One region of the Streptomyces sp. NH27 genome, then DNA from elsewhere that is predicted to be linked to it. Evidence: riboswitches for the same ligand, from Rfam matches in the RefSeq annotation. Region 1 holds a riboswitch; the other holds the start of a gene.
The links. A riboswitch is a leader RNA that binds a small molecule or an ion and turns the genes downstream of it on or off. The one in region 1 is predicted to bind S-adenosylmethionine.
Positions count from the first base shown of each region.

Region 1 (17,279 bases):
CAGGCGGCTGAGGACCCGTACGGGCGCGTGACCGGCTGCGCGGTGGGAGGAGCCCCCTCCGCGTCTCCCACCACGCCGACCCGCGGGCGCCACCGCACCCCCGGATCACCGGGATGCGAATTTCGCATCGATCCCCTCAAATTGTCAAGATAATTTGAGGATCATACGAGCCTAAAATGGTTGCGGACTGACCGTCAACGCGTGTACGGCAACGGGACGCCGAGCAGCTCTGCCGCGGTCCACCCGGTTCCCGGAAGCTCGTCGAGTGGGGCGGCGACGCGCTTCTCCTCGAACGTGAAGTGCGACTCCAGGATGGCGGCGAGGCCGTCGAGTTCACCGCCGCGGCGGCTGACGGGCCGTTCAGGTGGAATTCACGAGCCGAATAGGGATCGGTTTACCACAACCGCCGCCGCTCGCTGACACATGGCGACCCCATTTCGCCTGGCGGCTCAGCCGTGGTGGCCCGCGTCGGCCGGAACCTGGCGGGCAGCAGGTGCGGCGAGGGCCCAGCGGTAGCGCCGTACGCCGTACGACCGGCGGCCGGCACGCGCTCCGCCTCACCCGCGGCGCCCGCTCGGCCCGCCCCCGGTTCAGCCGACGGGCGCGGCTCTGTCCGGCGGCGGCTTCCTGCGGCGCAGGCCCGCCTCCGTCAGCCGCCGTACCAGTTCCTTGCTGCCGACCTCGACCGCCCCCAGCCGCACCGCCTCGGGGTACCTGGCCGACGGGATGTCGTAGTGGTCCCGCTCGAACGCGCGCTGCGGCGCGCCCAACCGCCGTGCGACCGCGTGCAGTTCGGCGTAGGAACGGTCGCTCACCAGGTGTGACCAGACCCGGCCGTGGCCCGGCCAGGTCGGCGGGTCGATGTAGACGGTCATCCGCGCCTCACCCGCCCAGCGCACCCAGCGCGCCGACCGCGGCGACCGCCTCGCCCCGGGCCTCGCACACCCAGTGCGGGTCCGCGCCCAGCTCCGGCTCCACCGCCAGGGCGTGCGGGTCCTCGCACAGCGGGCACAGCGGCCACCGGCCGTGCGTCTCCAGCAGCGCGTCCTGTACGTCCTGCGCGAGCAGGCCCGCCACGAACTCGGCGCCCTGCGGCCACTGCTCCAACCACCACCGGCGCTTGCTCAGCGCGTCCTCCAGCAGCGAGACGATCTCGGCGTCGGCGACATCGCGGGCCTTCATGTCGGCGAGGACGCGCGCGCGGGCGTCGTGGAGGGCGGCTTCCATCCGTCCATTGTGCAGCCGGCCGCGCGCGACCCTGCCATGGCCACCGGGGGACCGCGGGCGCGGTGCGCCCGGCGACGGCGGTTCGCGCGCCCGCTACCACGCTCCTCGCGGACACCCGGCGATGCGGGGTTGACGCGGCAGCAGGGGTGAAAATACCTTTCAGAGGGTGACCTATAGCGTGAAGGAAACTTTCTCCCCGAGCGTCCGCGCCCTCCGGGGCGTACCCGGCGCGCCCGCACCAGTCACGGCCCCCGACCCGGGGGCCCTCGCCGCCAAGGTCCGCACCCTCGCGCCCTCGATGACCCGCTCCATGCAGCGGGTCGCCGAAGCCGTCGCGAGCGACCCCGCCGGCTGCTCACACCTCACCGTCACCGCGCTGGCGGTCCGCACCGGGACGAGCGAGGCGACCGTCGTCCGCACCGCGCGCCTGCTCGGCTACCCCGGCTACCGCGACCTGCGGCTCGCGCTGGCCGCACTGGCCGCGCACCAGGCCACCGGCGCCGCACCCGTCGTCACCGCCGACATCGCCGTCGACGACCCGCTCGGCGACGTGGTCACCAAGCTCGCGCTGGAGGAGCAGCAGACCCTCGCCGACACCGCCTCCCAGCTCGACATCGTCCAACTGGAGGCCGCCGTGGCCGCGTTGGCGGTGGCCCGGCGGATCGACGTGTACGGAATCGCCGCGTCGGGACTGGTCGGCCAGGACCTGGCACAGAAGCTGCTGCGGATCGGGCTGATCGCGCACGCCCACATCGACCCGCACCTGGCGGTCACCAACGCCGTGCAACTACGGCCCGGGGACGTGGCGTTGGCGATCACGCACTCCGGCACCACGCAGGACGTCATCGAACCGCTGCGGGTCGCCTTCGACCGCGGCGCCACCACCATCGCGATCAGCGGCCGCGCCGACGGCCCGGTCACGCAGTACGCCGACGTGGTGCTCACCACCTCCTGTTCGCGGGAGAGCGAGCTGCGGCCGGCCGCGATGTCCAGCCGCACCAGCCAACTCCTCGTGGTGGACTGCCTGTTCATAGGCGTCGCACAGCGCACCTACGACGAGGCCGCGCCCGCGCTGTCCGCCTCCTACGAAGCCCTGGCCCACCGGCACACCCACCGCGCACCGCGCCCCAGCTGACGGCGGCACCCCGCACGCCGTCGGCCCGCCGGCCGGCGGCGACCCGATCGATCCCATCCGCACCCCTTGGCGCCGTGCCCGCCGCGCTTCACCCATCCCCCCGCATCGCGCCAGCCACCCGAGAAGGATGAACGAGCCGCAGATGACCGATCAGTACACCGAGTTGCGCCGGGAGTTGGAGACGCTCACCACGGAGGCGTTCCGACCCGAACTCGCCGAGATCGACCGGCTGTCCACACTGGAGATCGCGCGGATCATGAACGGCGAGGACATCACCGTGCCGGCCGCCGTCGCCGAGCAGCTGCCGCGGATCGCGGCCGCCATCGACGGGATCGCCGAACGCATGGACCGCGGCGGCCGGTTGGTCTACGCCGGTGCGGGCACCGCCGGGCGGCTCGGCGTACTCGACGCGAGCGAGTGCCCGCCGACCTTCAACACCACGCCGGGACGCGAGGTGGTCGGCCTGATCGCGGGCGGCCCGGAGGCCATGGTGACCTCGATCGAGGGCGCCGAGGACAGCAAGGAACTCGCGGCGGCGGACCTGGCCGCGCTGGGGCTCGGTGAAGCCGACAGCGTGGTCGGGATCTCCGCGTCCGGGCGCACGCCGTACGCCCTCGGCGCCGTCGAGTTCGCCCGCCGGACCGGCGCGCTGACCGTCGGGCTGTCCTGCAACGCCGGGTCGCCGCTCGCCGCGGCGGCCGAACACGGCATCGAGGTCGTGGTCGGACCCGAACTCGTGGTCGGTTCCACCCGGTTGAAGGCCGGCACCGCCCAGAAGCTCGTGCTCAACATGCTCTCGACGATCACGATGATCAGGCTCGGCAAGACCTACGGCAGCCTGATGGTCGACGTGCGCGCGTCCAACGAGAAGCTGCGGGCGCGCTCGCGCCGTATCGTCGCGCTCGCCACGGGTGCGGCCGACGCCGCGATCGAGGAGGCGCTCAGCGCGACCGACGGCGAGGTCAAGCCGGCGATTCTGGCTCTGCTGGCCAAGGTGGACGCCGCCACCGCAACCCGCCTGCTCGCCGCCTCCAACGGCCACCTCCGTCAAGCGCTCGAGGCGGCCCACTGACCCTCCGGGGTGGTGTGTTCTGCCGGTTCAGGGACCACCACCCCAGTGGGTCGCTTCCCCCCGGGGCGGGTGGAGCATGATGGGGGGATGAGCAATCTGAATGAGCTGGGCCTGACCACGCTGGCAGGCGAGAAGACGACGTTCGGCCGGCTGACCGACGGAAAAGCCGCACTCGTGGTGAACGTCGCCAGCAAGTGCGGGCTGACCCCGCAGTACGCCGCGTTGGAAGAACTGCACAAGGAGTTGTCGGGGCGGGGCTTCACCGTCCTCGGCTTCCCCTGCAATCAGTTCGGGGGGCAGGAGCCCGGTTCGACCGAGGAGATCGCGGAGTTCTGCTCCACGACCTACGGAGTGACCTTCCCCATGACGGACAAGGTCGAGGTCAACGGCCCGGACCGGCACCCCGTCTACAGCACGCTGACCGGCCAGGCGGACGCGGAGGGCGAGGCCGGCGACATCCAGTGGAACTTCGAGAAGTTCCTCGTCGACCCGACCGGCCGGGTCGTCGCCCGCTTCCGCCCGGGCATCACCCCGCAGGACCCCGGACTGCGCGCCGCGGTCGAGTCCGTACTCCAGGGCTGACCCGGGACGGGTTCACGGACATGCGACGGCGCCCCCTCCCGGGCAGGGAGGGGGCGCCGTCGTGGCGTGCTGGACGCTGATCCGGGTGGATCAGAAGTCCATGTCACCGCCGGGCATGCCACCCGGGGCGCCCGCGGGGGCCGCCTTCTCGGGCTTGTCGGCGATGACCGCCTCGGTGGTGAGGAAGAGCGCGGCGATGGAGGCCGCGTTCTGCAGCGCGGAGCGCGTCACCTTCGCCGGGTCGATGATGCCCTCGGCGACGAGGTCGACGTACTCGCCGGTGGCCGCGTTGAGACCGTGGCCGGGGGTGAGGTTGCGCACCTTCTCCACCACGACACCGCCTTCGAGGCCGGCGTTGACCGCGATCTGCTTCAGCGGGGCCTCGAGGGCGATCTTGACGGCGGCAGCGCCGGTCGCCTCGTCACCCTCCAGCTCCAGCTTCTCGAAGACGGCGGACGCCTGGAGCAGGGCCACGCCCCCACCGGCGACGATGCCCTCCTCGACGGCGGCCTTGGCGTTGCGCACCGCGTCCTCGATGCGGTGCTTGCGCTCCTTGAGCTCGACCTCGGTGGCGGCACCGGCCTTGATGACGGCCACGCCGCCGGCCAGCTTCGCCAGACGCTCCTGGAGCTTCTCGCGGTCGTAGTCCGAGTCGCTGTTCTCGATCTCGGCGCGGATCTGGTTGACCCGGCCGGCCACCTGCTCGGTGTCGCCGGCACCGTCGACGATGGTGGTCTCGTCCTTGGTGATGACGACCTTGCGGGCACGGCCGAGCAGGTCGAGACCCGCGTTCTCCAGCTTGAGGCCGACCTCCTCGGAGATGACGGTGCCACCGGTGAGGATGGCGATGTCGCCGAGCATGGCCTTGCGGCGGTCACCGAAGCCCGGGGCCTTGACGGCAACGGACTTGAAGGTGCCACGGATCTTGTTGACCACCAGGGTGGAGAGCGCCTCGCCCTCGACGTCCTCGGCGATGATCAGCAGCGGCTTGCCGGACTGCATGACCTTCTCCAGCAGCGGAAGCAGGTCCTTCACCGCGGAGATCTTGGAGTTGACGATCAGGATGTAGGGGTCGTCCAGCGACGCCTCCATCCGCTCCAGGTCGGTGGCGAAGTAGGCGGAGATGAAGCCCTTGTCGAAGCGCATGCCCTCGGTGAGCTCAAGCTCGAGCCCGAAGGTCTGCGACTCCTCGACGGTGATGACGCCTTCCTTGCCGACCTTGTCCATGGCCTCGGCGATCAGCTCGCCGATCTGGGTGTCGGCGGCGGAGATGGAGGCGGTGGAGGCGATCTGCTCCTTCGTCTCCACGTCCTTCGCCTGCTCCAGCAGCGCGGCGGAGACGGCCTCGACGGCCTTCTCGATGCCGCGCTTGAGGGCCATCGGGTTGGCGCCCGCGGCTACGTTGCGCAGGCCCTCCTTGACCAGAGCCTGGGCCAGGACGGTCGCGGTCGTCGTGCCGTCACCGGCCACGTCGTCGGTCTTCTTCGCGACTTCCTTGACCAGCTCGGCGCCGATCTTCTCGTACGGGTCCTCGAGCTCGATCTCCTTGGCGATGGAGACACCATCGTTGGTGATCGTGGGGGCGCCCCACTTCTTTTCGAGGACCACGTTCCGGCCCTTGGGGCCCAGGGTGACCTTGACGGCGTCGGCGAGCTGGTTCATCCCGCGCTCAAGGCCGCGCCGTGCCTCCTCGTCGAACGCGATGATCTTGGCCATGGTGAAGTGTCCTCCGCGGACTGGGTTGTTTGCGCTCGGGACCGTGTGGTGCCCGCGACGGACGACCCGCCGGCCACCGGTTCCTTCCCGGCACCCGCACGACCCTCACCGACCCGGCCCTGCTGTCACTCTCACACGGAGAGTGCTAACGCCAATGATTAGCACTCTCCCCCTACGAGTGCAAGCGGTTCCCTCCGGGGGTTGAGCCGCGCGCAGGGTGCCGCCGCGGGCGGCGGCACCCACTCCCCGTGGGCAGGGGTGCCCTTGCGGCGTCGGCCGCACCCGCGCGGACCTGCGCGTTCGGCTGCTTCGTGGCGCGCCGTGCCCGCCGGCCCGGCCACCGCGGCGAGTTGCCGGACCACCGGCCGGTGAGTGGTTGCTCGCGCAGTTCCTCGCGCCCCTGAGATGCGCCTGCTTCCGCAAGGGCGCCCCGTCACCCCTGGGGCGCGACCGCAGTCCGCGAGGGCGCCCGGGGCGGACAAAAGGGGGAGCCGCACCCCGGGGGGATGCGGCTCCTCCGTGTGAAAGGTCGCGTCGATGGCCGAACGCGCCGTGAAGTCAGCCGGCGAGACGGACCATGTCCGCCTGCGGCCCCTTCTGACCCTGCGAGATCTCGAACTCGACCCGCTGGCCTTCTTCGAGGGTGCGGTACCCGTCCATTTGAATCGCGCTGTAGTGGACGAAGACATCCGCACCACCGTCGACCGCGATGAAGCCGTAGCCCTTCTCCGCGTTGAACCACTTGACGGTGCCCTGAGCCATTCCTAACTCCCCTATTGCCGGCCCTATCGCGGCCCCGCACTTCGCGGGCCCGGGTCAGACCTCACCCGCCCGTTGACCCCTTACCACCAACAGGTGGGGGCCCTGGGGGGCGTGCGCCGGAACGCGTCGACCGCGGCTGAATGTATCTGCACGGATGCCGTCTGCAACAGGTCAATCGGACGAGAATTCTGGGCGCGACCCATCGGAAATAACCCGAGAAAAAACGATAAGCCAGGGCAACCCGGGCCGGACATAAAGGGCGAAGCGGAGAATTCGCTCATGAATTTGGCGATAAATCACCGCAGCCGGCTCGGTCAGGTGTCCGCGCTACGAGATTGCCCCCGGCAACTGTACAACTCTTCAACTACCGCCCCGTGACACGGATGCCCCGTCCACCCGAAGGGGTGAACGGGGCGCAAACCGCCAGAACCCGCACCAGCCGGCTCAACTCCCGCCGGACGGCGGCCGGTTCAGCCGCCGAGACGAAGTTCGTCCGCGAGGTTCAGCCGCCGGCGACCGCGGGAATGATCGAGACACTCGCGCCATCCGGCACGGCCGTCTCGAGCCCTTGGGAAAACCGCACGTCGTCGTCGTTGACATACACGTTCACAAAGCGCCGCAGCTTTCCGGCGTCATCGAGCACGCGCGCCGAAATGCCCTTGTGGTCGCGCTCGAGCGAGTCGATCACCTCGGCGAGGGTCGAACCCTCGGCGGGCACCTCGGCCTGGCCGCCGGTGTAGGTGCGGAGAATGGTGGGGATACGTACGGAAGCACTCATGCGAGGCCAGCCTCTCGGAATGCGGCAAGGGTCGGGCGGATGGTCGCGGTCGGTCCGGTGGTCGGCGCCACCGCGTCCAGGGTCTTCAGTCCGTCGCCGGTGTTGAGCACGACGGTCTCGGCGGCCGGGTCCAGTTGCCCGGACTCGATCAGCTTCTTCAGCACGCCGACGGTCACACCGCCCGCGGTCTCCGCGAAGATGCCCTCGGTCCGCGCGAGCAGCTTGATCGCGTCCACGATCTGCTCGTCGTTCACGTCCTCCACGGCCCCACCGGTGCGCCGGGCGATGTCCAGGACGTACGGGCCGTCCGCCGGGTTGCCGATCGCCAGCGACTTCGCGATGGTGTCCGGCTTCACCGGCCGTACGACGTCGTGCCCGGCCTTGAAGGCCGCCGCCACCGGGGAGCACCCCTCGGCCTGGGCACCGTAGATCTTGTAGGGCTTGTCCTCGACCAGGCCGAGCGCGATCAGCTCCTTGAGGCCCTTGTCGATCTTGGTGAGCTGGGAGCCGGACGCGATCGGGATGACCAGGTTGTCCGGCAGCCGCCAGCCGAGTTGCTCGGCGATCTCGTAGGCGAGCGTCTTGGAGCCCTCGCCGTAGTACGGCCGCAGGTTGACGTTGACGAAGCCCCAGCCCTCGCCGATCGGGTCGCCGATCAGCTCGGAGCAGAAGCGGTTCACGTCGTCGTACGAGCCCTCGATGCCGACCAGTTGGCCACCGTAGACCGCGGCCATCACGACCTTGCCGGCCTCCAGGTCGTGCGGGATGAACACGCAGGAGCGGAAGCCCGCCCGGGCGGCTGCGGCGCCGACCGCGCCGGCCAGGTTGCCGGTGGAGGAGCAGGAGAGCGTGGTGAGCCCGAAGGTGCGGGCGGCCTCCAGCGCGATCGCGACCACCCGGTCCTTGAAGGAGTGGGTGGGGTTGCCGGAGTCGTCCTTGACGTACAGGCCGCCGGTGACGCCCAGTTCGCGGGCGAGGTTGTCGGCCTTGACGAGCTTGGTCCAGCCGGGGTTGAGGTTGGGCTTGGTGGCGACGTCGGCGGGCACCGGCAGCAGCGGGGCGTAGCGCCAGATGTTCGTCGGCCCGGCCTCGATCCGCGCGCGCAGCGCCTCGGGGTCGCCGGTCGGCAGGTCGTAGGCGACTTCGAGCGGCCCGAAACACTCCAGGCAGGCGAAGACCGGGCTCAGCGGGTAGCGGGTGCCGCACTCCCGGCAGGACAGCGCCGCGGCCGGTCCGAACGGTGCGGGTGCTCCGGCGTCCTGGGCACCCTGGGTGCCGGGGGTGGAGTCGGTGGTACTTGCGACGGTTTGCGCAGCCATGACAGGCGAGGCCCTTTCTCCTCATCTTCCTCGCACGCGGGCGCGTCACGAGACGGAATTGGCACCTTCCCCACCGTGCTTGACCTCGCGGTCGGCGGGAGGGTTGCCGGGGCTTCTACGGGCCGTTCCCTCTGCCCCTCTGGATGAGCGGTATGGCGACCGGGCCGGTGCGGACCGCACCCGTCGCGTTTGTCCCGCGTCCTGCCCCCGGCATGCGGTGGCGTCACGCGTTGTTCAAGACTGTAACCGACACGGGTGGCGGTTGAGATAGTCGTCCGCACCGCGAGATGGATCACATGCCGGGCATCGGGCCGGCGCGAGGGAGAGGACTCACGTGCTCGACGAGGTGGAGCACTGGCTGCACAGCCGGTCGTGGTCGGCCGCCGACCGGCCGCTTGACCTGCTGCTCGCCGCCAAGCGCGCGGCCGGCGCCCAGGGCACGATCAGCGTGGTGCTGCCGGCACTGGACGAGGAGGCGACCGTCGGCGCCATCGTGGCCGCGATCCGCCGGGACCTGATGTCCGCAGCGGTGCCGCTGGTGGACGAGGTGGTCGTCGTCGACTCCGGCTCCACCGACCGTACGGCCGAGGTCGCCGCCCGGGCCGGCGCCCGCGTGGTCGCCCGGGACCTGATCCTGCCGCGGCTGCCCCCCGTGCCCGGCAAGGGCGAGGTGCTGTGGCGGTCGCTCCTGGTGACCAGCGGCGAGATCGTCTGCTTCGTCGACGCGGACCTGCGCGAGTTCGACACCCGCTTCGTCTCCGGGATCGTCGGGCCGCTGCTCACCGAACCCACCGTGCAGCTGGTCAAGGCGATGTACGACCGCCCGCTGGAGACCGACGGCGCCGTGCTGCCCGCGGGCGGCGGCCGCGTCACCGAACTCGTCGCCCGCCCCCTGCTCAACCTGCACTGGCCGCAGCTGGCCGGCTTCGTCCAGCCGCTCGGTGGAGAGTACGCGGCCCGCCGCTCGCTGCTCGAACGGCTCCCCTTCCCGGTCGGCTACGGCGTCGAACTCGGCATGCTCATAGACGCGTTGGGCCTGGTCGGCCTGGATGCTCTCGGGCAGGTCGATGTCGGGGTGCGGCACCACCGGCACCAGGACGGCCAGGCACTCGGGCGCATGGCCGCGGCGATCTACCGGACCGCGCAGGTCCGGCTCGCCCGGGGACACCTCGTACGGCCCCGACTCACGCAGTTCGGCCGCACCGGCACCTCCTTCGTGCCCAGCACCCACCCGGTCGACACGGAGGAACGGCCCCCCATGGGCGCCGTCCCGGAATACCTCGCCCGCTACGCGGCGTAACAGGGCGTTACGGAAGAGGGTGCCCCGAAGGGGCGCGGGGAACTGCGCGAGCAACCAGAGCGGTGGCGCGCCGGGCCCGCAGGCCCAGCCCCCCGCGGCGAGTATCCGGACCACCGGCCAGTACTGGGCGGACGGGGGCACCTGCCAGGCGCCCTGGTGGGCGCCGCTGCCCGGAGGGCACCCTCCCCGGGGGAAGCCGTGGGGCATCGCAACGGGCGAAGGGCGCCGAATACACGTTTGAGCTGCGCAGCAAATGGCTAGGCTCGCGGCATGGAGGGATCTTCGCAGGGTGCCCGGATTCTGGTCGCGTCGAATCGCGGCCCTGTGTCGTACACCGTGGAACCCGACGGCGCCCTGGGGAGCCGTCGAGGTGGTGGCGGCGTCGTCTCGGGGCTGAGCGCGATCGGCCCGGACGCGGGCGCGGTATGGGTGTGCGCGGCGCTGTCGGAGGGCGACCGGGAGGCGGTGCGGCGCGGGGTCGCGGAGCCCGGGGTGCGGATGATCGCGGTGCCGCCGGAGGTGTTCCAGGCGGCGTACAACGACATCGCGAACTCGGTGCTGTGGTTCGTGCACCACCTGCTGTACCAGACCCCGTTCGAGCCGGTCTTCGACGAGGAGTTCCGCGGCCAGTGGGCCGCCTACGCGGCGTACAACGAAGCGTTCGCCGACGCGCTCGCCCGGGAGGCCGCCGAGGGCGCCGCCGTCCTCGTGCAGGACTATCACCTCGCGCTGGTGCCCGCGCTGCTCCGCGAGCGCCGCCCCGACCTGCGGATCGGCCACTTCTCGCACACGCCGTGGGCTCCGCCGGACTACTTCCGCCTGCTGCCCGACGACGTGGCCACGCAACTGCTCGAAGGCATCCTCGGCGCCGACCGGGCCGCGTTCCTCACCCGTCGCTGGGCCGCCGCGTTCGCCGCGTGCTGCGCCGACGTGCTCGGCGCCGAGGTGTCCGCCGACGGCGACGCGGTCACGTACCGGGGCCGGACGACCCGGCTGGGCGTGCACGGACTGGGCGCCGACCGGGAGTTCCTGCGCGAGCGGTCGCAGCGGCCCGACGTCGGCGAGCGGATGGCGGCGCTGCGGGCCGAGGCCGGGCCGGGCCGGCGGCTGATCGTCCGGGTGGACCGCACCGAGCTGTCGAAGAACATCGTGCGCGGCCTGCACGCCTACCGGCAACTCCTCACCGAGCACCCCGGTTGGCGCGAGCGCGTGGTGCACGTCGCCTTCGCCTACCCGTCGCGGCAGGACCTGGCGATCTACCGGGAGTACACCGCGGAGGTCTCCCGGGTGGCCACCGCGATCAACGACGAGTTCGGCACCGCCAGTTGGACGCCGGTCATCCTCAAGGTCGACGACGACTTCGCCCGCTCGCTCGCGGCCTACCGCCTCGCCGACGTGGCCCTCGTCAACCCGATCCGCGACGGTATGAACCTCGTCGCCAAGGAGGTCCCGGTCGTCTCCGACCAGGGGGTCGCGCTGGTGCTGTCCCGCGAGGCGGGCGCCTTCGAGGAGTTGGGCGACGACGCGTTCACCGTCAACCCCTACGACATCCGCGCGACCGCGGTCGCCCTCAACCTCGCCCTCACCCTCCCCGAGGCCGACCGCGCCGACCGCACCAAGCGCCTGGCCGCGGCGGCCACCGCGCTCCCGCCGCGCCAGTGGTTCCTCGACCAACTCCACGCGCTCGGCGGGTAGTCGGGCACCCATCGGGTAGTCGGGCGGCCACGACCACGCGATCCCCACCCAGGGCGCTCTCTCCCTCGCGGGTCCGCTCCCCGGGCGCGGGTTCGTAGCCCACGCCCGGGACGTCCGGACGTCCGGACGGCAGGGCGTCAGAACGGCGGGACGGACCGGGCGTCAGGGCTTCGGGGCCAGGCCGTCGAGGAGCACCGACAGCAGCCGGGCCGGGTCGGCCGGGGTGGCCGAGCGCGGGCGCATGGCGTGCAGGAAGGCGGAGACCAGCGCCATCAGGTCGGCGGCGGTGAGGTCGGCGCGGACGGTGCCGGCGGCCTGGGCACGGGTGAGCAGGCCGCCGATCTCTTCGCGGAGGACGGCGGCGGTGGCCATGACCGCGTCCTGGATGTCGACGCCGGAGCCGACCAGCGCGTCGACGAGGTCCTGCTTGGGCGCGGACTCGCGCAGCAGGTGGTCGAGGAAGGCGGCCAGCGCGGCCCCGGGGTCGCCGCCGAAGTCGCCTTCCGTGTCGCCGAGTTCGCGGGCACGGTGGATGAGCTGGTGCAGCCGGTCGTGCACGACGGCCTCGAACAGGGCTTCCTTCGTGGGGAAGTGCCGGTAGAGGGTGCCGGGGCCCACCCCCGCGCGCCGGGCGATCACGTCGAGCGGCACCGCGATGCCCTCGGTCGCGAACGCCTCCCGGGCGACCTCCAGCAGCCGGTCCCGGTTGCGCTGCGCGTCGGCCCGCAGCGGCCTCGTCTCCGGCACGTCGATCGCCCCTTTCGGCACCCGTCCCCGGGCACTGCTTCAAACGGAGAGCACTCTCCGGTACGGTGACAACCGGGGCGCACTCTCCGATTCTACGGCGCCCCGGGAGGACATCAGCCATGCCCGCACGCACGCCCCGCGAGACCGTCGAGGGGTTCCTCGCCGCCACCATCGGCGAGGACCCCGGCGCCCTCGCCGACTTCTACGCCCAGCACGTCCTCATCGACATGCCCTTCGCCCCGCCCGAGTTGTATCCGGCCCGCACCGAGACCACCCGCGAGGAGCTACGGGCCCGGTTCCGCGCGGGTGCGGCGGTCCGCCGGTACGAAGCGGTGCGCGACGTACGGCTGCATGTGACCGGCGACCCCGAACTCGTCGTCGCCGAGTACACGTTGGACGGCCGCCTGCTCGCCGGCGGCGAGCCCTTCACCCTCTCCTTCGCGATGTTCCTGACCATCCGCGACGGCCACATCGTGCACACCCGCGACTACGCCGACCCGCTGGCCGGGGCAAAGGCGCTGGGCCGCCTGCCCGAACTCCGCACGGCTCTCGGGGCGCCGGCACCCGGGCCGGACCCAACCACCGTGAGCCCGACCGGCGTTGTCAGCGGCGAAGACCGGACCGCCATCGCCGACGTGCTGGCCCTGCACGGCCACCTCACCGATACCGGTGAACTCGACCGGTTCGACGAGGTGTTCAGCTCCGACATCGTCTACGACCTCACCGGGCTCACCCCGGCCCGCGGCACCCTGCACGGCATCGGCGCCCTCGTCGACGCCGCCCACGCCCTCGGCCCGGCCAACCCCGTCGGCCACCACGTCACCAACACGGTCGTCCGTGCGGGCGAGCACGCGGACCGGGCGTACGCCCGTTCCAAGGGGATCGGCATCTTGGCCGACGGCACCAGCGGGAGCGTCACCTACGACGACACCCTCGTACGCGGCCCGCACGGTTGGCGCGTCACGCACCGCAGGATCACCTCGCGGTGACCGGCCCCGCGGGGCCGGGTCAACGGCCGGGTCAACCCAGTTCGTCGGCCAGGTGGTTGAGGAGATCGACGACGCCGGCCGGGCCCGGGACGGTGAGGTCGGCCTGCGCCAGCACCTCCTTGGGGGTCTCCTCGGCGCCCGCGCTGGCGACGAGGAGTCCGGGCAGGCCCTTGGCGCGCAGGTCCGCGACGGCGGCATAGGCGGCGAGGTCGCCGAGGTCGTCGCCGGCGTACAGGACGCTGCCCGCGCCGGCCTCGCGGAGGTAGGCGGTGAGGGCCACGCCCTTGTCGACGCCGGGCGGGCGCAGTTCGAGGACGTAGCGGCCGGGCTCGACCACGAGGCCGTAACGCGCGGCGAGTTCGCCCAGCGGCGCCCGCAACGCCTCGAACGCGGCGTCCGGGTCGTCGGTACGGCGGGTGTGGACGGCGACCGCGCGGCCGCCCTTGTCCTCGATCCAGGTGCCGCGCCACGCGCCGATCGACTCGAGGAAGCCGGGCAGTTCGGCGCGGACGGCGGTGACGCCGGGGGCGGCGGCCGGCGCGTGCACCTCGCCACTGCGGGCGTCCCAGCGCTCGGCGCCGTAGTGGCCGAGGACCACGAGGTGCTCCAGGCCGGGGACCCCGGCGAAGCCGCCGTACCGTACGGCGACGCCTGCCGGGCGGCCGGTGATGATCACCGCCGCGGCCAGGTGCGGGGTGAGTCGCGCCAGCGCTCCTGCCGCGCCCGGGTGGGCGCGGGCCTGTTCGGGGTCCGGCACGATGGGGGCGAGCGTGCCGTCGAAGTCCAGTGCGACGACGGCGCGTTCGGGGTGGGCGAGCAACGCGGTCAGAGCGTCCTTGCCCTCGGGGGTGTGCGGGGTGAACGTCTCGGCAGAAGCCATGTCGCCGAGCGTAGCGGAACCCCCCGGGGTGCCTGGGGCGCGCGCAACCGGCCACCGCCAGGTGGTCCCTGAACCGACAGCACACACGACCCTGGAGGGTCAGGGGCACCCCGGTCAGCGGTTGTCGGCGTGCCGCTGCCTCGTCTGCCGCCAGCGGTTCACCGTTGTCGGGGCCGCCTGGAGCGCGCGGGGGTCGTCGAGGAGGGCGTTGAGGTGCTGGAAGAAGGCGGTCGGGGAGATGCCGAGCCGTTCACGGATCGCCCGGTCGCGCGGACCGGGCCCGGCCCAGGACCGGCCGGCGAGGTCGAGCACCGCCAGGTCCCGCTCGGAGAGCCCGGGGAAGCCGTCGCCCGCACCCGAACCCGCGCCCGTATCGGAGGGCCCGGGGGAACCGTCACCCGCGCCCACACCCGCGGCTTCGCCGCCCTGCTCGGTCACCTCGATCGCACCCCCTACTGCGGTTGGGACGTCAGCCCCTGACCGTCCTGCATCTCCGCGTAATTCTGCAACTGCGACAGCACGGTCTTCGGGTCCTTGTGCAGCGCCGTGCCGATGACCTTCTTCATCCGGTCGTTCACCGTCGTCCAGGAGGTCTTGTCGACCGGGTAGAAGACCGCCTCGGGCAGCAGGTTCAGGAACTGCACGAGGTCGGCGTCGTGCTTCTCGCCCCGCATGACCTGGGAGGCCGAGGTGGTCACCGGCAACAGCCCGTACTCGTCGAGGAACTTGACCGTGTTCTTGGTCTGGTAGACGTACCGGAGCAGCTTGCGGTCGGCGTCGAGGTTGCCGTTCTGCTTGAAGGCCATCGCCCAGTCCGCGACGCCGAGGGTGTCCTGGTCCGGGCCGTCCTTGCCCGGCAGCGGCGCCACGCCCACGTCGACACCGTGCGCGCGGGCCTGCGCCAGCAGCGTCGGGTGACCGTTGATCATGCCAGCGTCGCCGGCCATGAAGTCGTCGAAGATCTCCTGGCGGTTGGTCTTGACGGGGTCCTTCGGGCCGATCAGCTTCGCGTCGACGAGGTTCTTCTGCAGCCAGGTGAACGCCTGGACGTTCTCGGCGGAGTCGAAGGTGTAGTTGCCGACCGTGTCGGTGATGCCGCCGTTGGCGCCGAGCATCCACATCAGGGACTCCGCCTGCGGCTCCTCCGGGCCGAGCGGCAGCCCGTAGGGGACCTTCACGCCGTGCGCCTTGAGCAGCTTCGCGTCGGCGGCGAGGTCGGCCCAGGTCTTGGGCGCCTTGGAGATGCCGGCCTGCCTGAACAGTTCCTTGTTGTAGAAGAACATCCGGGAGCTGGACGCCCACGGCAGGCCGTACTGGGTCCGGTCGACCGATCCGGCCTGGGACAGCGTGGGGATGAAGTCCGCCTGCTCGCTCACCGTGAAGAGCTGGTCGGCGCTGTACAGCCGGCCCTTGGCGGCGTAGTCGGCGTACGAACCCATCTGCGCGATGTCCGGCGGGTTGCCGGCCTTGACCATGGCGGCGACCTTGTCGTCCACGTCGGTCCATTTCAGTACCTGGACGTCGACCTTGATGTTCGGGTACTGCTTCTCGAAGTCGTGCACGATGTCGTTCCAGTACACGAGCGAGCTGTTGTCGGTCTTCGGGTCGCCGTAGTCCGCGGCCACCAGGTGCAGCGTCACGTCCTTGCTCTGCGCCGTGGAGCCGCCGCAGGCGCTGACACCCGTCAGGGCCAGCGCGGAAGTGAGGCCGGCCGCGAGGCCGAGAAGTCGTCGCCGCTGCACTGTTCCTACCACCCTTGGGACTTCGGGAAAGACCGGGATGCGGGCGGGGCCGCGCGCCGGGCCACCGCGAAAGCGCCGAGTCTTCCCCATATCTTTAGCCAAGGTCTACACCATGAGTGATAACTCTTCGACGGCGGGCCCCATGCTCCGCCCGCCACAGGTCTCTTGACGGACTTTTCCGGTCTCCCGGCCGCACCCCTCCTGACCTGCTCGGCAATAGGCATCTTTGCTGAGAATCGATCTTCCGGGCCGAGTGGACTAGACCTCTATAGGGGTAAGACGCGAGACTGTCCGCGTGAGACATGTCATCGCCCTCGATGTGGGCGGCACCGGGATGAAGGCGGCGCTGGTCGCCGAGGACGGCACACTCCTGCACCAGGCGCGCCGGCCGACGGGCCGCGAGCGCGGCGCGCAGGCCGTGGTGACCGCGATCCTCGACTTCGCCGCGGACCTGCGCGACCACGGCCGCGCCGAGTACGGCCAGGGCGCGGTGGCCGCCGGCGTGGTGGTGCCCGGCATCGTCGACGCCGCGGCCGGCGTCGCCGTCTACGCCGCCAACCTGGGCTGGAAGGACCTTCCGCTGCGCGACCTGCTCTCCGAGCGGCTGGACGGCCTGCCCGTGGCGCTCAACCACGACGTGCGGGCCGGCGGCCTGGCCGAGGGCCGGATCGGCGCGGGCAACGGCGCCGACCGGTTCCTGTTCCTGCCGCTGGGCACCGGCATCGCCGGCGCCATCGGCATCGAGGGCCGGATCGAGGCCGGCGCGCACGGCTACGCCGGGGAGATCGGCCACATCGTGGTCCGGCCCGGCGGCCGGGAGTGCGGCTGCGGGCAGCGCGGCTGCCTGGAGGCGTACGCCTCGGCCGGCGCGATCTCCCGGACCTGGGCGGCCACCAGCGGCGACCCGGACGCCGACGCGGCCGGCTGCGCGCGGGCGGTCGAGGCCGGCGACCGGGTGGCGATCGAGGTGTGGCGGGAGGCGATCGACGCGCTCGCCGACGGCCTGGTCACCGGCCTGACCCTGCTCGACCCCCGGGTGCTGGTCATCGGCGGCGGCCTCGCCGAAGCCGGCGACACCCTCTTCGGCCCGTTGCGGGCGGCCGTCGAGGCGCGCATCACCTTCCAGAAACTCCCGCTCATCGTCCCCGCCGCGCTGGGAGACACCGCCGGCTGCCTGGGCGCGGGCCTGCTCGCCTGGGATCTGATCTCCGTGGAGGTATCCGCCTGATGGCCCCCGTAACGACAACGCAGCGCACCGTTCTGGCGGGTGCCCGCGTGGTACTGCCGTCCGGCGTGGTGGACAGCGGCCGGATCACGGTCGACGGCTCCCGGATC
Region 1 is NZ_JACEGK010000033.1:7,894-25,172, reverse strand. Features, by position in the region: partial or broken gene AC13HU_RS05215 (ABC transporter) at 1-31, shown strand, start outside; gene AC13HU_RS05210 (DUF4031 domain-containing protein) at 591-875, opposite strand; gene AC13HU_RS05205 (hypothetical protein) at 883-1,227, opposite strand; gene AC13HU_RS05200 (MurR/RpiR family transcriptional regulator) at 1,394-2,362, shown strand; gene murQ (N-acetylmuramic acid 6-phosphate etherase) at 2,505-3,434, shown strand; gene AC13HU_RS05190 (glutathione peroxidase) at 3,522-4,016, shown strand; gene groL (chaperonin GroEL) at 4,107-5,732, opposite strand; gene AC13HU_RS05180 (cold-shock protein) at 6,291-6,494, opposite strand; gene AC13HU_RS05175 (ubiquitin-like small modifier protein 1) at 6,997-7,272, opposite strand; gene thrC (threonine synthase) at 7,269-8,591, opposite strand; SAM riboswitch class I at 8,610-8,741, opposite strand; gene AC13HU_RS05165 (glucosyl-3-phosphoglycerate synthase) at 8,926-9,891, shown strand; gene AC13HU_RS05160 (alpha,alpha-trehalose-phosphate synthase (UDP-forming)) at 10,162-11,586, shown strand; gene AC13HU_RS05155 (TetR/AcrR family transcriptional regulator) at 11,749-12,333, opposite strand; gene AC13HU_RS05150 (nuclear transport factor 2 family protein) at 12,453-13,322, shown strand; gene otsB (trehalose-phosphatase) at 13,354-14,202, opposite strand; gene AC13HU_RS05140 (DUF3263 domain-containing protein) at 14,317-14,640, opposite strand; gene AC13HU_RS05135 (extracellular solute-binding protein) at 14,655-15,944, opposite strand; gene AC13HU_RS05130 (ROK family protein) at 16,240-17,172, shown strand; partial or broken gene nagA (N-acetylglucosamine-6-phosphate deacetylase) at 17,172-17,279, shown strand, end outside.

Region 2 (4,538 bases), on a different contig from region 1:
GCCGGACTGGTCGAGGCGATGTACGCGCACGCGACGACGATCGAGGTGCCGGGCCCGACCGTGGACGTGGTCGGCACCGGCGGCGACCGGTCGAACTCCGTGAACATCTCCACGATGTCGGCGATCGTGGTGGCCGGCACCGGCGCGCGGGTGGTGAAGCACGGCAGCAGATCGGCGTCGTCGAAGAGCGGCGCGTCCGACGTGCTGGCGGCGCTCGGCGTCAACCTCGACCTCGCGCCGCAGCGGGTCGCCGAGGTGGCGCAGGAAGTGGGCATCACCTTCTGCTTCGCCGTCAGGTTCCACCCGGCGTTGCGTCATGTGGCCACCGCCCGGAGCGAGTTGGGGGTGGCGACGCCGTTCAACTTCCTCGGCCCGCTGACCAACCCGGCCCGGGTGAAGGCGCAGGCGACCGGTGTCGCGGATCTGCGGATGGCGCCGATCCTCGCCGGGGTGCTCGCCGAACGCGGCTCGTCCGCGCTGGTGTTCCGCGGTGACGACGGCCTGGACGAGCTGACCACCACCGCGACCTCGCAGGTGTGGGTGGTCGGGGACGGCAAGGTCGAGCACACCGGCTTCGACCCGCGGGACGTCGGCCTGGAGTTGGTGCGGGTGGAGGCGCTGCGTGGCGGCGAGGCCACGTACAACGCGGACGTGGCCCGGCGGCTGCTCGCCGGTGAGCGCGGGCCGGTGCGGGACGCGGTGCTGCTCAACTCCGCCGCCGCGCTGACCGCGTTGACGCCCGCGGACGGCGGCACGCTGGAGGAGCGCATCTCCAGGGGCCTGGCGCGGGCCGCGGAGTCGATCGACTCGGGCGCGGCCGAGGCCGTGCTGGAGCGGTGGGTGGCGGCCACCCGGGCGTGAGACGCGGCACGGGCCCGAACGCCGGAACGTACGCGGACGCGTACAGCCGGTGGGCGTATATCCGGGCATATCGGTGCGAAGTATGAAGGCGCGGGTGTGAGGTGCCGTCCACTTCCCGGACGGCACCTTGCGCCCGCGTCGCCGTATGGCAGAATCCTGTTCCAGGTCACGAGTGACAGCGCAAAGGCCCCGGCTCGCTGTCCGGCAACCCTCCGTCCGAGGCGGGGTGCCCCGGGTGATGACCAGGCTGTGATGCAGCGAGGCTCACAGCAAGCCGGACTTGGGAGTTCTTTCATGAGCAAGCGAATGCGTTAGGGCCAGTCGGCCCCGGTTCTGCAACCAGCAATTCCGCCCGATCACCATGCTCCGCGCCGCCCGCGCAGCCGCTTTCGGCTGCCGCTTCGTGGTGCTTTCGCCTGCCTTCCGCCGGGAGTTCGCCTTGACTGTCACCACCAGCACCACTGGTACCACCGCCGACGCCGCCCGCAGCGCCATCGGCACCGCCGCCACCGACTGCCCGACCTGTACGCCCGCTCCGCTGCCCGTGCTCGGCCGGGATGTGCGGGTGCCGCTCGTCACCGGTGGGGAAGTGGGGTACGCCGCGCTCGACTACGCCGCCAGCGCCCCCGCCCTGCAGCGGGTGTGGGACGACGTCGCCGCCTACGCGCCCTACTACGGCAGCGTGCACCGCGGCGCCGGCTACCTGTCGCAGCTGTCCACCGACCTGTTCGAGCAGAGCCGCGAGACCGTCGCGGAGTTCCTCGGCTGCCGGCCGGACGACGAGCTGATCTTCACCCGCTCCACCACCGACTCGCTCAACCTGCTGGCCGCCGCCCTCCCGGCCGGCACCCGCGTCTTCGTCTTCGACACCGAGCACCACGCCGCCCTGCTGCCCTGGCAGCGTGCCGACGGCGCGCAGGTCGAGTACCTGCCCGCCCCGCGCACCCCGGAGCAGGCCGTCGCCTCCCTCGACGTGGCGCTGCACGGCGCCCCGAAGGGCCCGAAGCTGGTCTGCGTGACCGGCGCGTCCAACGTCACGGGCGAGATCTGGCCGGTACGGGAACTGGCCGCCGCCGCACACCGGCACGGCGCGCGGATCGTGCTCGACGCCGCCCAACTCGCCCCGCACCACCCGGTGGACATCACCGCGCTCGACGTCGACTGGGTCGCCTTCTCCGGGCACAAGCTCTACGCGCCCTTCGGCGCCGGGGTGCTGGCCGGCCGGGCCGACTGGCTGCAAGACGCGCGGCCGTACCTCGCGGGCGGCGGGGCCACCCGCAAGGTCGCGCGCTCCGGCGACGGGCTGTCCGTCGAGTGGAACTCCGGCACTGCCCGGCACGAGGCAGGTTCGCCCAACGTGATCGGCGCGTACGCCATCGCGTCCGCGTGCAAGGCGCTCACCGAGGCCGGCTTCGACTCCCTTGTCACCCGTGAGCGTGAACTGCTCGCCCGGCTGCGGGACGGGCTCGCCGAGCTCCCCGAGGTCCGCGTGCTCTCCCTCTTCGGGTCCGGCTCCGCCCGGGTCGGCGTGCTCTCCTTCGTCGTCCGCGGCTGGAACTCCTCGCACTTCGCGGCCGCGCTCTCGGCGGAGTACGGGATCGGGGTGCGGGACGGGCTGTTCTGCGCGCACCCGCTGGTGCGGACCCTGCTCGACACGGAGCCGGACGAGCCGGGGGAGTGCGGGGCGCCCGACGCCGCGCCCGGCGAGCGCTCACTCAACGCCGTGCGGGTCAGCTTCGGGGCGGGCACGCCCGAGGAACACATCGATCGGTTCCTCGGTGCCGTGCGGACCCTCGTCCGCGACGGCGCCGCGTGGCGCTACCGCACGGAAGCCGGGCGGTGCGTGCCCGTACGGTGACGGGACCGCTCGGGTTGCCCGGTCCCGTGAGTTCCCGGACCTCGCGGTGGCACTGCGTGCGGGCTGCTACGAGTCGAGCCCGATGGAGAACGCGGCCTCCAGGTCGTGCTGGGAGTACGTGCGGAACGCGACGTGCGTGTCGGTCACTTCCACCCCCGGGATCTTGGAGATCTGCCCGGGGATGATGTCCGCGAGATCGTCATGGCGGGCGACCCGGACCAGCGCGACGAGGTCGTACGTCCCGGTGACCGAATACACCTCGCTGACGTGATCCAGCGAAGCGATCGACTCGGCGATCTCGGGGATCTGGTCCACTGAGGTCTTGATGAGCACGATCGCGGTGATCACGGCTGGACGTCTCCTTGGGTGGGTCCGATGACGACGCTCACCTTACGCCGTGGCCGGTAGCAGGCCCATGCGCACAGGAACCCGAGGGCGAAGCCGACCACGTGGGCGAGGTAGGCGACGCCGGGGCCGCCCTGCGCGGTCTGGGCGGCGAGCCACTGGAGGACGAACCAGAAGCCGAGCACGACCCAGGCGGGGAACCGTAGCGGTACGAAGAAGAGGAAGGGGAAGAGGCTGGTGACGCGGGCCTTGGGATAGAGGTAGAGGTAGGCGCCGAGGGCACCGGAGATCGCCCCGGAGGCGCCGACCAGGCTCTGCGTGTCGTTGGTGTTGGCGAAGGCGAAGCCGTACGTGGCGAGGTAGCCGGCCGCGAGGTAGAAGAGGGCGAAGCGGACCCGGCCCATGCGGTTCTCGACGTTGTCGCCGAAGACGTAGAGGAAGAGCATGTTGCCGATCAGGTGCAGCCAGCCGCCGTGCACGAACATTGAGGTGAGCACGGACAGGAACGGCACCTTGGTGAACGCGCCCGGGGTGTGGCAGCCGGTCGGCAGGTCGAGCTGGTCGACCGGGATCCGGCCGTGGAACAGCTCGCTGGGGATGACGCCCCAGCGGTCGAAGTACACCGCCTGCGCGCACTGGAGCGCGTGCCCGCTGCCGTAGAGCCGGACGAAGCCGGAGAGCGGGCTGAGGAGGAACACCGCGGTGCAGATGCCGATGAGCGTGTAGGTCACGACCGGCGGGCGGCGGACCGGGTTCTTGTCGTACACCGGGATGACCATGCACTGATCATGACGGAACGGGACCAACCGGCAAGGACCGCCTCGCCGCAGCGCGCCGGACCTCCGAGGCCGTAGGGTGACCGGGGCACACACGCCCTTCGCGATGGGTATGGGTGAGCCATAGTCCGCCCAGTAGACGCACCGAGACGAGAAGAGGTGCGGAGCCGATGACGGTTCCCCTGCCGACCGCGACCACCCGGTGGCGCTGCACGCTGTGCGGCAACCTGACCAGGTTCGATGTCACCCGGTCGACCCGCGTTGTCGAGTACATCCACCTCGACCTGGGCGGTGAGCCGCGTACCGAGGAGACCGAGGTGCTCGGCGAGACCGTGGAGTCCGTGCGCTGCCGCTGGTGCAACGCGGTGGACCAGGTCGAACTGGTGGACCGCCCCGGCAAGGACGTGACGGACGGTTCCGTACCGGGTTGAGCTCTGTTACGGGGACAATGGAAGTAGCAGGCGGCGGCCGGAGGGATCGAAGGGGGCCGGGAGGGCGCCGAGGAACCCGACAGGAGTGACTGGTGGATGGTAACGGCGGCCTACCGCTGCCCGACGAGGAGAGCGGGCCGGGCGCCGGAGCGGCGCGGGGCGCCGAGCCGGTGCGGCACGCCGTGCCCGCGGACGGCAGTGCGCCCGCCGACCGTGCCGGCCCGGCCGACGACGCCGGCCCGGCCGAGCCCTCCGCCGAGCCTGATC
Region 2 is NZ_JACEGK010000573.1:2-4,539, reverse strand. Features, by position in the region: gene trpD (anthranilate phosphoribosyltransferase) at 1-861, shown strand, start outside; SAM riboswitch class IV at 1,026-1,143, shown strand; gene AC13HU_RS32175 (aminotransferase class V-fold PLP-dependent enzyme) at 1,355-2,719, shown strand; gene AC13HU_RS32170 (Lrp/AsnC family transcriptional regulator) at 2,786-3,067, opposite strand; gene AC13HU_RS32165 (rhomboid family intramembrane serine protease) at 3,064-3,843, opposite strand; gene AC13HU_RS32160 (hypothetical protein) at 4,011-4,271, shown strand.
Region 2: it holds a riboswitch for S-adenosylmethionine, as region 1 does, so the genes downstream of both, AC13HU_RS32175 (aminotransferase class V-fold PLP-dependent enzyme) here and thrC (threonine synthase) in region 1, are expected to answer to the same signal.